Regions from separate parts of the Paraburkholderia sp. GAS448 genome, predicted to be linked through region 2. Evidence: predicted binding sites of a transcription regulator. Region 2 holds the regulator's gene; the other holds the start of a gene.
The links. Region 2 encodes FNR, which switches genes on or off when oxygen is low (the NO sensors DNR and NnrR bind a similar motif). Its sites were predicted from a motif close to TTGATNNNNATCAA; they were not measured.

Region 1: a site for FNR is predicted at 1,723-1,736, ahead of P3T23_RS01090 (universal stress protein). Genes of this name have one in related genera too.

The regions. Positions count from the first base shown of each region.
Region 1 covers NZ_JBNDKT010000001.1:241,272-245,481, forward strand. Annotated here, with positions in the region: gene P3T23_RS01080 (MFS transporter) at 1-735, opposite strand, end outside; gene P3T23_RS01085 (FadR/GntR family transcriptional regulator) at 873-1,562, opposite strand; gene P3T23_RS01090 (universal stress protein) at 1,871-2,353, shown strand; gene P3T23_RS01095 (helix-turn-helix domain-containing protein) at 2,553-3,311, shown strand; gene P3T23_RS01100 (SUMF1/EgtB/PvdO family nonheme iron enzyme) at 3,433-4,210, shown strand, end outside.
Region 2 covers NZ_JBNDKT010000008.1:40,103-44,312, reverse strand. Annotated here, with positions in the region: gene P3T23_RS16845 (DUF1488 domain-containing protein) at 134-409, shown strand; gene P3T23_RS16840 (zinc-dependent alcohol dehydrogenase family protein) at 514-1,500, shown strand; gene fnr (fumarate/nitrate reduction transcriptional regulator Fnr) at 1,616-2,404, opposite strand; gene P3T23_RS16830 (hypothetical protein) at 2,397-2,732, opposite strand; gene P3T23_RS16825 (response regulator) at 2,755-3,402, opposite strand; gene P3T23_RS16820 (PAS domain S-box protein) at 3,399-4,210, opposite strand, start outside.

The DNA of each region.
Region 1 (4,210 bases), on a different contig from region 2:
CGGCACGATCGGGTGCGTGGCGCGCCGCTCGCAGACGAGGAGCGCTGCCGCGCCGATCATCACCAGCGCGCCCAGCACGAGGTTGCCGCCTGTCAGCCCTTCTTTCGGCACCGCCTCGATGAACATCTGGAAACCGCCGAGCACCAGCGCGACGAGCACCGCGCCGGTCCAGTCGATGCGCACTTCGCCGGTCGTCTCGCGGCGGTAGTTCGGCAGGTGCGCCCAGATGAAGTACAGCGCAAGGACACCAACCGGCAGATTGACGAGAAACGTCGAGCGCCAGCCGAAATGCTGGCTCAGCCAGCCGCCGAGCGACGGCCCTGCCGCCGTGCCGATCCCGTACGCCGCGGCCATGATGACCTGCCAGCGCACGCGTGCACGCGGATCGGGAAACAGATCGGGAATCGAAGCGAACGCGGTGCCCACCATCATCCCGCCGCCCACGCCCTGCAAGCCGCGCGCGGCGACGAGAAACGGCATGCTCGTCGCCAGGCCGCACAGCGCGGACGCCACGGTGAAGACGATCACGGCGGCAAGCACGAAGCGCTTGCGCCCGAAGTAGTCGCCGAGGCGGCCGAACACCGGCACGGTCACTACCGAGGCCAGCAGATAGGCGCTTGCGATCCACGCGTAGAACTCGAAGCCGCGCAACTCGGACACGATAGATGGCAGCGCGGTACTCACGACGGTCTGGTCGAGCGCGACCAGCATGTTGACGAGTGCGATGCCGAGCATGGCCAGCAACGCGTCACGGAAAGGCAGGGGCCTGGAACGATTCACTTCGGAACGGCGCCTCGCGGCGCGCAAAAGACAAAACGGCGATCAAAAGGCAGCTGACTGCAGCCAGCAGGAGAGCAGGAAAACAGCGGGAATTACGAACCGAACATGCGGTTGAGGGCGTTTTCGAGGTGAGCACGCATCGCCTGCCCGGCGGCGGCGGAATCCTTGCGCCGGATCGCTTCGAGCACGGCCAGATGTTCGGCCTGCACGAGGCGCTGCCGTTCGACCGTTTTCACAAGCGATAGATTGCGCGACAGATTCATGCTGAAGACGATCTGCTCTTCGATAAACGACATCACGGTGATGAAAAACTGGTTCTTCGACGCGCGCGCCACAGCCAGGTGAAACGCGAAATCATCTTTCGCGCCGATGCCCTGTGTTTCGATGATCCGCTCCAGTTCGTCCCAGGCCAGCTGGATCGCGGCGATATCGTCGGCCTCGGCCTGTTGCGCGGCGAGCGCGGCCGCGCCGGCCTCGGTCACGATGCGGAATTCGTAGCAACGGCGAATATCGGACAGTGTCTCGAGCGGCGCAAAGCGGCGCACGTCCGGATCGGGCCGACGCGCGACCGTGGTGCCCGAACCGTGCCGGGTGCTGATGATGCCGTCCGCGCGCAGCCGGGCGAGCGCTTCGCGAACCGTCGGGCGCGACGTCTCGAAACGCTCGGCGAGCGCGTGCTCGGTAGGCAACCGCTCACCTTCCTTGTACTCGCCTTCGAGAATACGGTTCAGGATGTCCCCGTAGATCCTGTCGGGCAACCCGGATGATTTGCGCTCGTTCATCGTCGATGGCAGCAGCTTGTCTGAATTGAGCATGATTGTAAGGCAAACTGGCCTCCATCCTGACCGAAATATTTGACCAGCAAAGGCGACCGACAGGCTGTGAAGTCCATATGACAGGGAGTTGGCGGACCCGGCGGCACGCTCCGCGTCGGCTAACCACTTGATTTACATCATGGGAAAGTGCGTCCTTTTCACGGATCATTTAAGCTTGCGCTGCACATGCATCTATCCCGCACCGGTCCTTCGGGACGTCTTGTCTTCCCCGAAGGACTGCGCGCACCATCTGGTTCATCCGCTGCGGAGGTCTCATGTACACACGTATTCTGGTAGCAGTCGACGGCAGCGAAACGTCGCGCCGCGCCTTCAATGCCGCACTCGACCTGGCCGTGTCGAATGGCGCGGTGCTGGAGGCGTTCTACGCCGTGGAAAACACACCGATGTACTTCGAGGCACCCGGCTACGATCCGTCGATCCTGCGTAACCGGCTGGTCGAGCAGGGCAAGGAACTGGGCGCCGAGCTGGTCCAGGCGATGCGCGAGAAGGGCATAGAGGGCGATCTGGTAACCGGCGAAGCCTCTTCGCTCGAAGACGTTTCAGTTCTGGTCCTGAACGCCGCCGACGCCTTCAAGGCCGATCTGCTCGTGATGGGCACACACGGCCGGCGTGGCTTCCAGCGTCTGATTCTTGGCAGTGTCGCTGAGCGCGTCGTGCGGCAGGCAACCTTGCCTGTGCTGCTCGTGCCTTCGGCAGCCGGCCGGGAGCCGCCTGCGGAGAAAACCGGCGGCGTCTAGCCTGACCGCCGCCGCAGCGGCCCGGCGTCGCACGGTGAGACGGTCGTGCGCGCTCGCGCGGGGATGCGCCCTCGCGTGGTGCGGAAAACCATGACGCCGCTCAACGTCGCGCGCTGCCTATCGACGCGTCGTTTTGTCGCGAAGGGCCGCGCCGGGCGGGTGGGACAATCAGGGCACCATCACTCGACCGGTTCCGATCATGCTCACTGCAACCTTTCCGCCGCCCACCGCGAACCGGCCTCGCCGCGCCGCCCGTCCGGTTCGCGCGGCACGCGATGCAGCTCGCTGCTCGACCTGCGCAATGCGGCACCTCTGCATGCCGCAGGGCATGGAGGCCAGCGACGTGCCGAAGCTCGAAGCGCTGATCTGTACCGCGCGCACGATCCGCCGCGGCGAAGCGCTCTATCGCGGCGGCGATCCGTTCGACAACCTCTACGCGGTGCGCTCCGGGTCGCTGAAGACGTCGATGGCACATCGGGACGGGCGCGAACAGGTGACGGGCCTGCGCATCGCGGGCGAAGCCCTCGGTCTCGACGGCATCAGCGACGGGGTGCACGCGTGCAGCGCGGTTGCGCTGGAGGACAGCTCGGTGTGCATCGTGCCTTACGCTGCGCTCAAGCGTCTGTGTCGGGAAATCGGCTCGATGCAGGACCGGTTTCACAAGCTGATGGGCGAACAGATCGTCCGCGAGGCAGGGCAGATGATGGTCCTGGGATCGCTCAGCGCTGACGAGCGCGTCGCCGCGTTTCTGCTCGATGTGTCCAGACGCAATGCGCAGCGCGGATATTCGTCAAACGAATTCAATCTGCGGATGACGCGCGAAGACATGGGCAGCTACCTCGGCTTGACCCTCGAAACGGTCAGCCGGACGCTGTCAAGATTTCAAAAGCGCGGCCTGCTCGACACCCAGGGCAAGTTCATCCGCATCGTCGATTTCGAAGGTCTTCAGCACCTGTAAGTCAGCTCCGGCGCCGCTTCGTTGCCGCTCCGCCGCGGCGCACGGAGTGTCGATTCGCCTTGGCATGTGTTCTGCGCGCAGGTACAGTTTCAGACTGACCTCCACAAGGAGACCCGGCGCAATGAATCGCGAACCCGCCCTCCAGCATCCGCTTGTCCATCGGCTTATCGAAGCGCGCCGCGTCAGCGACGCACTCTTCGCCGTCGTCAAACCCGAATTCCTCTACGAACGGCCGATCCGCGAGCGTCACCGGATCGTGTTTTACATCGGACATCTCGAAGCTTTCGACCGCAATCTTCTGGATCAGCGGCTGTTCGATCTGCCCGCTTTCAGTCCGCAACTCGATCAGCTGTTTGCATTCGGCATCGATCCTGTCGACGGTGGCTTCCCCACCGACGAGCCCGGCGACTGGCCATCGCTCGACACCGTCCGCGACTATGCTGCTCGCGCCCGCGCGCAGATCGATGAACACCTCGCTTCATTCGAACTCGCGCATGAGGGCATGCGGACAGGGTCTGCAGAGCAACTGCTGCATGTCGCAATCGAGCACCGCCTGATGCATGCGGAGACGCTTGCGTACATGCTGCATCAACTGCCGCTTGCACAGAAAATCGCACCGGAAATTTCAGACGCGACGACCGATCCGGTTCACGTGATCGCCGACTCGATGGTCCATGTGCCGGCCGGTTCGACGATGCTCGGCATGCCAAGGGAAGATGGCGAGTTCGGCTGGGACAACGAGTTTGGCGAGGAGCGCGTGGACGTGCCCGCGTTCGAGATCGACCGGCATATGGTGAGCAACGGCGCGTACCGCGCGTTCGTCGATGCGGGCGGCTACCGCGAGCGCTCGTTCTGGACGGACAAGGACTGGGCGTGGAAGGAAGCCGAACACATCGAAC
Region 2 (4,210 bases):
CAGCACCGGCGGGCTATGCTGTATGAAGGCGCACGTCGCGCGTGGCGACGGCGGCCTCGCCATGCAGCATGGCCGGTGTCCGGGCCGAACCGCTGGCGCGTCACAGGGCCACGCATAGTGCGAGGCGAGGGTCATGCATATTCATTTTCCGCCGGAAATGCCAGAGTATTGCGCGAGGGATCTCGTGGTTGCCTTTACGGCTGTGGTAGACGGCAAGCGGGTTCAATGCGCCGTGACGGCAGAGGCGCTTGAAGATCATTTCGGCGCGGCGTCGCTGCGCGAAGACGATCTGCTCAGCGCGTTCGAAGCACACCGGTCCGCAATCGAACATTCGGCTGAGCGGATGTTGAAGGAAGTCGAAGGCAAGCCGGTGCTTCTGCATAGCGGGTTTTTCAGGTTCTGCCAGTGAATTTCCCCGGGCGGTCGCCGCGGCCGCTGGCGCAGCGCGCCTTTCTGGGGTGCGGACAAACCGCTGAGGCAGGCCATTCAGGCAGGCCGTTCAGGAGGCGAACCATGCGGGCGATGGTATTCGACGGCAACTCGGCGCTGCTACGCGAGATGGACGTATCCGACCCGATGCCGTCTGCGGGGCAGCTGCTGATCGATATCCACGCCTGCGGGATTTGCCGCACGGATCTGCATGTGGTCGACGGCGAACTGACCGATCCGAAGCGACCGGTGATTCCCGGTCACGAGATCGTCGGCACGGTCGCCGGGCTCGGCGCGGGTGTCGACGGTTTCGCCGTGGGCGATCGTGTCGGCGTGCCGTGGGTGGGGCGCACCTGCGGACACTGCCGTTATTGCCATTCACACCACGAAAATCTCTGCGACGACCCGGGTTTCACGGGCTACACGATCGATGGCGGCTACGCAGAACGTACAGTGGCGGACAGCCGTTACTGCTTTCACCTGCCGCCTCAGTACTCCGATGTGGAAGCCGCGCCGCTGCTGTGCGCGGGCCTGATCGGCTACAGGACCTTGAAGATGGCGGGTGACGCGAGGCGCATCGGCATTTACGGCTTTGGGGCGGCCGCGCATATCGTCGCACAGGTTGCGCGTCACGAGGGGCGCACGGTCTATGCTTTCACCCGCGCGGGAGACACCGCCGCGCAGCAACTCGCGCTGAGCCTCGGGGCGAGCTGGGCCGGCAGCAGCGGCGACGAGCCGCCGGAGGAACTCGACGCCGCGCTGCTCTTCGCCCCGGTGGGCGCGCTGGTGCCGGTTGCGCTCAAGGCGGTGGCGAAGGGCGGCATCGTCGTGTGCGGCGGAATTCACATGAGCGACATTCCGTCGTTTCCATACGCGTTCTTGTGGGGCGAGCGGCGCGTCGTGTCGGTGGCGAACCTGACGCGTGAAGACGGCGCGGCTTTCATGAAGCTGGCGGGCGAGAAGCGCCTTGTCATTACGACAACGCCCTATCCGCTTGGCGACGCCAACCGGGCACTCTCAGACCTGCGTGAGGGACGGCTGGCCGGCGCGGCAGTCCTGTCGATGAGGTGACGCAGAAGCGGACGGACGCTTCGCCGCCCGGATGGCGCGTCTGCCGGTTTCGCGTCGACGTGCCGCTGGATATCGCCGTGTATCGCAGGAGGTCACTCGACGCGTACAAACAGGCTCAAACCCGCTCGAGTCCTTCCGGATCGAGGATGCGAATCTGTTTGCCGCGCGCATCGACCAGTCCTTCCCGCTGGAATTTCGAGAACATGCGGCTGACGGTTTCGAGTTTCATGCCGAGATAGCTGCCGATTTCCTCGCGCGTCATCCGCAGGTTGAACTCCGCCGACGAGTAGCCGCGAGCCTTGAGCCGGGCCGACAGATTGAGCAGGAAAGCTGCGACGCGCTGCTCGGCCGACATCGTGCCGAGCAGCATCATCAGGACGGATTCGCGGACGATCTCGCTGCTCATCATCCGGTGCACGTGCTGCTGAATGCCCTTGACCTCCCGGCACAACGATTCGAGCAGGTGAAACGGGATGATGCAGACGTTGCTGTCTTCGATGGCGATCGCATCGAAGCTGTGATGGCCCGTGCTCACGCCATCCAGACCGAGCGCATCGCCCGCGAGATGAAATCCCGTCACCTGCTCGCGTCCGTCGCGATGCATGACGACGGTCTTGAACGACCCTGCGTGCACCGCGTAGATGCTCTGGAAAGCATCGCCCGCGCGATAGAGCGCCTCTGCCTGCCTGACCATGCGCGTCGAGCAGATGATCGCGTCGAGTCGTTGCAGTTCGAGCAGTGAGAGGCCTTGCGGCATGCAGACCGCGCGCATCGCGCAGGTCGAGCAGCGCGCGGCCGGCCGCAGGGCGCTGTTTGCGGCGCTGGCTACCCAGGGTGCGGGCGATACCGGCGCTGCGGGCAGGGCAACCGGCGCGGCGACGGGGTAGTCGGCTACGTCAGACATGATGTGCTCCTCGTTCCTGGGTGGTGCGAGCGAAATGCTCGCGCGCAATGTGCTCGATCGTGTCGCGGGTCAGCTCGAACTCGCTGGATCTGTCGAAGAAGTCGTGCGCTCCGAAGGCCATGCAGGCGGTGCGAAACGACGCGTTCGCGTTATCGGGAATATCGCAGGTCATGCGCTGCAGTATGGGAGGCACCGACCCGAAAACAAATCGTCCGTGTATGAAGTTGGCGTAGGCGGCGCGGAAGGTGTGTAGGGAAATGCCTACAAAAGAGGACCGATCAATGCCGCTTTGGAAGCGTCCCGGTTGCTCGGGCAGCGCGGCAGCCAAACCACGCCGGTACCCACGGCAATCAGATCTCGTCGTCCTCGCCGAAAAGCTTGTGGCGCACCGCATAGCGCACGAGCGCGGCTTCGTGCGGCATCTGCATCTTTTCAAGGATGCGGGTCTTGTAGGTGCTGACTGTCTTCGCGCTGACACACAGCTCCAGGGCGATTTCGGAGATCGTCTGGCCGGCCGCAATGCGTCGGAACACATCGAACTCCCGGTCCGACAGACGCTGATGCGGCAGCGTATCGACCGGTTCGTTGAGACTCTGCGCAAACTGCTCCGCCATCGCAAGGCTCACGTAGACGCCGCCGCTTGCGACCTTCGTGACCGCCGAGACCAGTTCGGCGCTGGCGCTTTCCTTCGTCAGATAGCCTGACGCGCCAGCCTTGAAGGCACGCACCGCATATTGCTGTTCCGCATGCATGGTCAGCACGAGGATGCGCAAGGCAGGCTTTTCGTCCTTGATCTGCCTGATGAGTTCGACGCCGTTGCGGCCGGGCATCGACAGGTCGAGCACCAGCACGTGGGCTTGCGTGCCGCGGATCAGCGCGATCGTGCTCGCGCCGTCGTTTGCCTCGCCGACCACCTCGAAGCCGCTTGCGTTCTGCAGGATATGCCGCAGGCCATCACGCACCAGCGTGTGGTCGTCGGCGATCAGCACCTTCGTCATGGCGGGTCCTCTTCGAGTTTTATCGCCTGTAGCGGGAACGTGACCGTGATCGCGAAGCCTTTCCCGTTCGCTGTGTCGATTTCGACGGACCCGCCCAGCATATGCACCCGCTCGCGGATGCCCAGCAGGCCAAAGGACTTCTCCGCCCGCGTATCGCGCTCGCCCGCGCCGTGTCCGTTGTCGACGATCCGCAGCACACAGGACGCGTCCTCGATGCGCATTGTCAGCATGACGAGTGTAGCGTCGGCATGCTTCGCGACGTTGGTCAGCGCTTCCTGCACGATGCGGAACAACGCCGTCGCGCCGTCGCGCGTGAAGCGGGTCTCGCCGGTTTCGATGCGGCGTTCGACGTCGATGCCGTAACGGCTCGTGAAATCGCTGGCGAGCCATTCGATTGCCGGAATCAGGCCGAGGTCATCCAGCATCACCGGCCGCAGGTCGGCGGCGATCCGCCGGACGGATGCGACCGTCGCGTCGATCAGCCGGCGCATGCCGTGCAACTGCCTGAAAATTTCGGGCCTTAAGGCGGGATCAGCGGTGAGCGCCATCTCGACCGACGAGAGATCCATTTTCAGCGCCGTCAACTGCTGGCCGAGATCATCGTGCAACTCGCGGGCGATGCGGGTTTTTTCCTCTTCACGCACATTCTGAAGGTTCGCGGACAGTTCGCGCAGTTCTTCGCGTGAGCGCTTCTGGGCATTGTCGGCTTTGACGCGTTCCGTCACGTCGCGCAGCATCACCGTGTACAGCTTGCCGGTCGCGTCGCGAATCTGCGAAATCGACGCTTCGATCGGGAATTCCTCGCCGT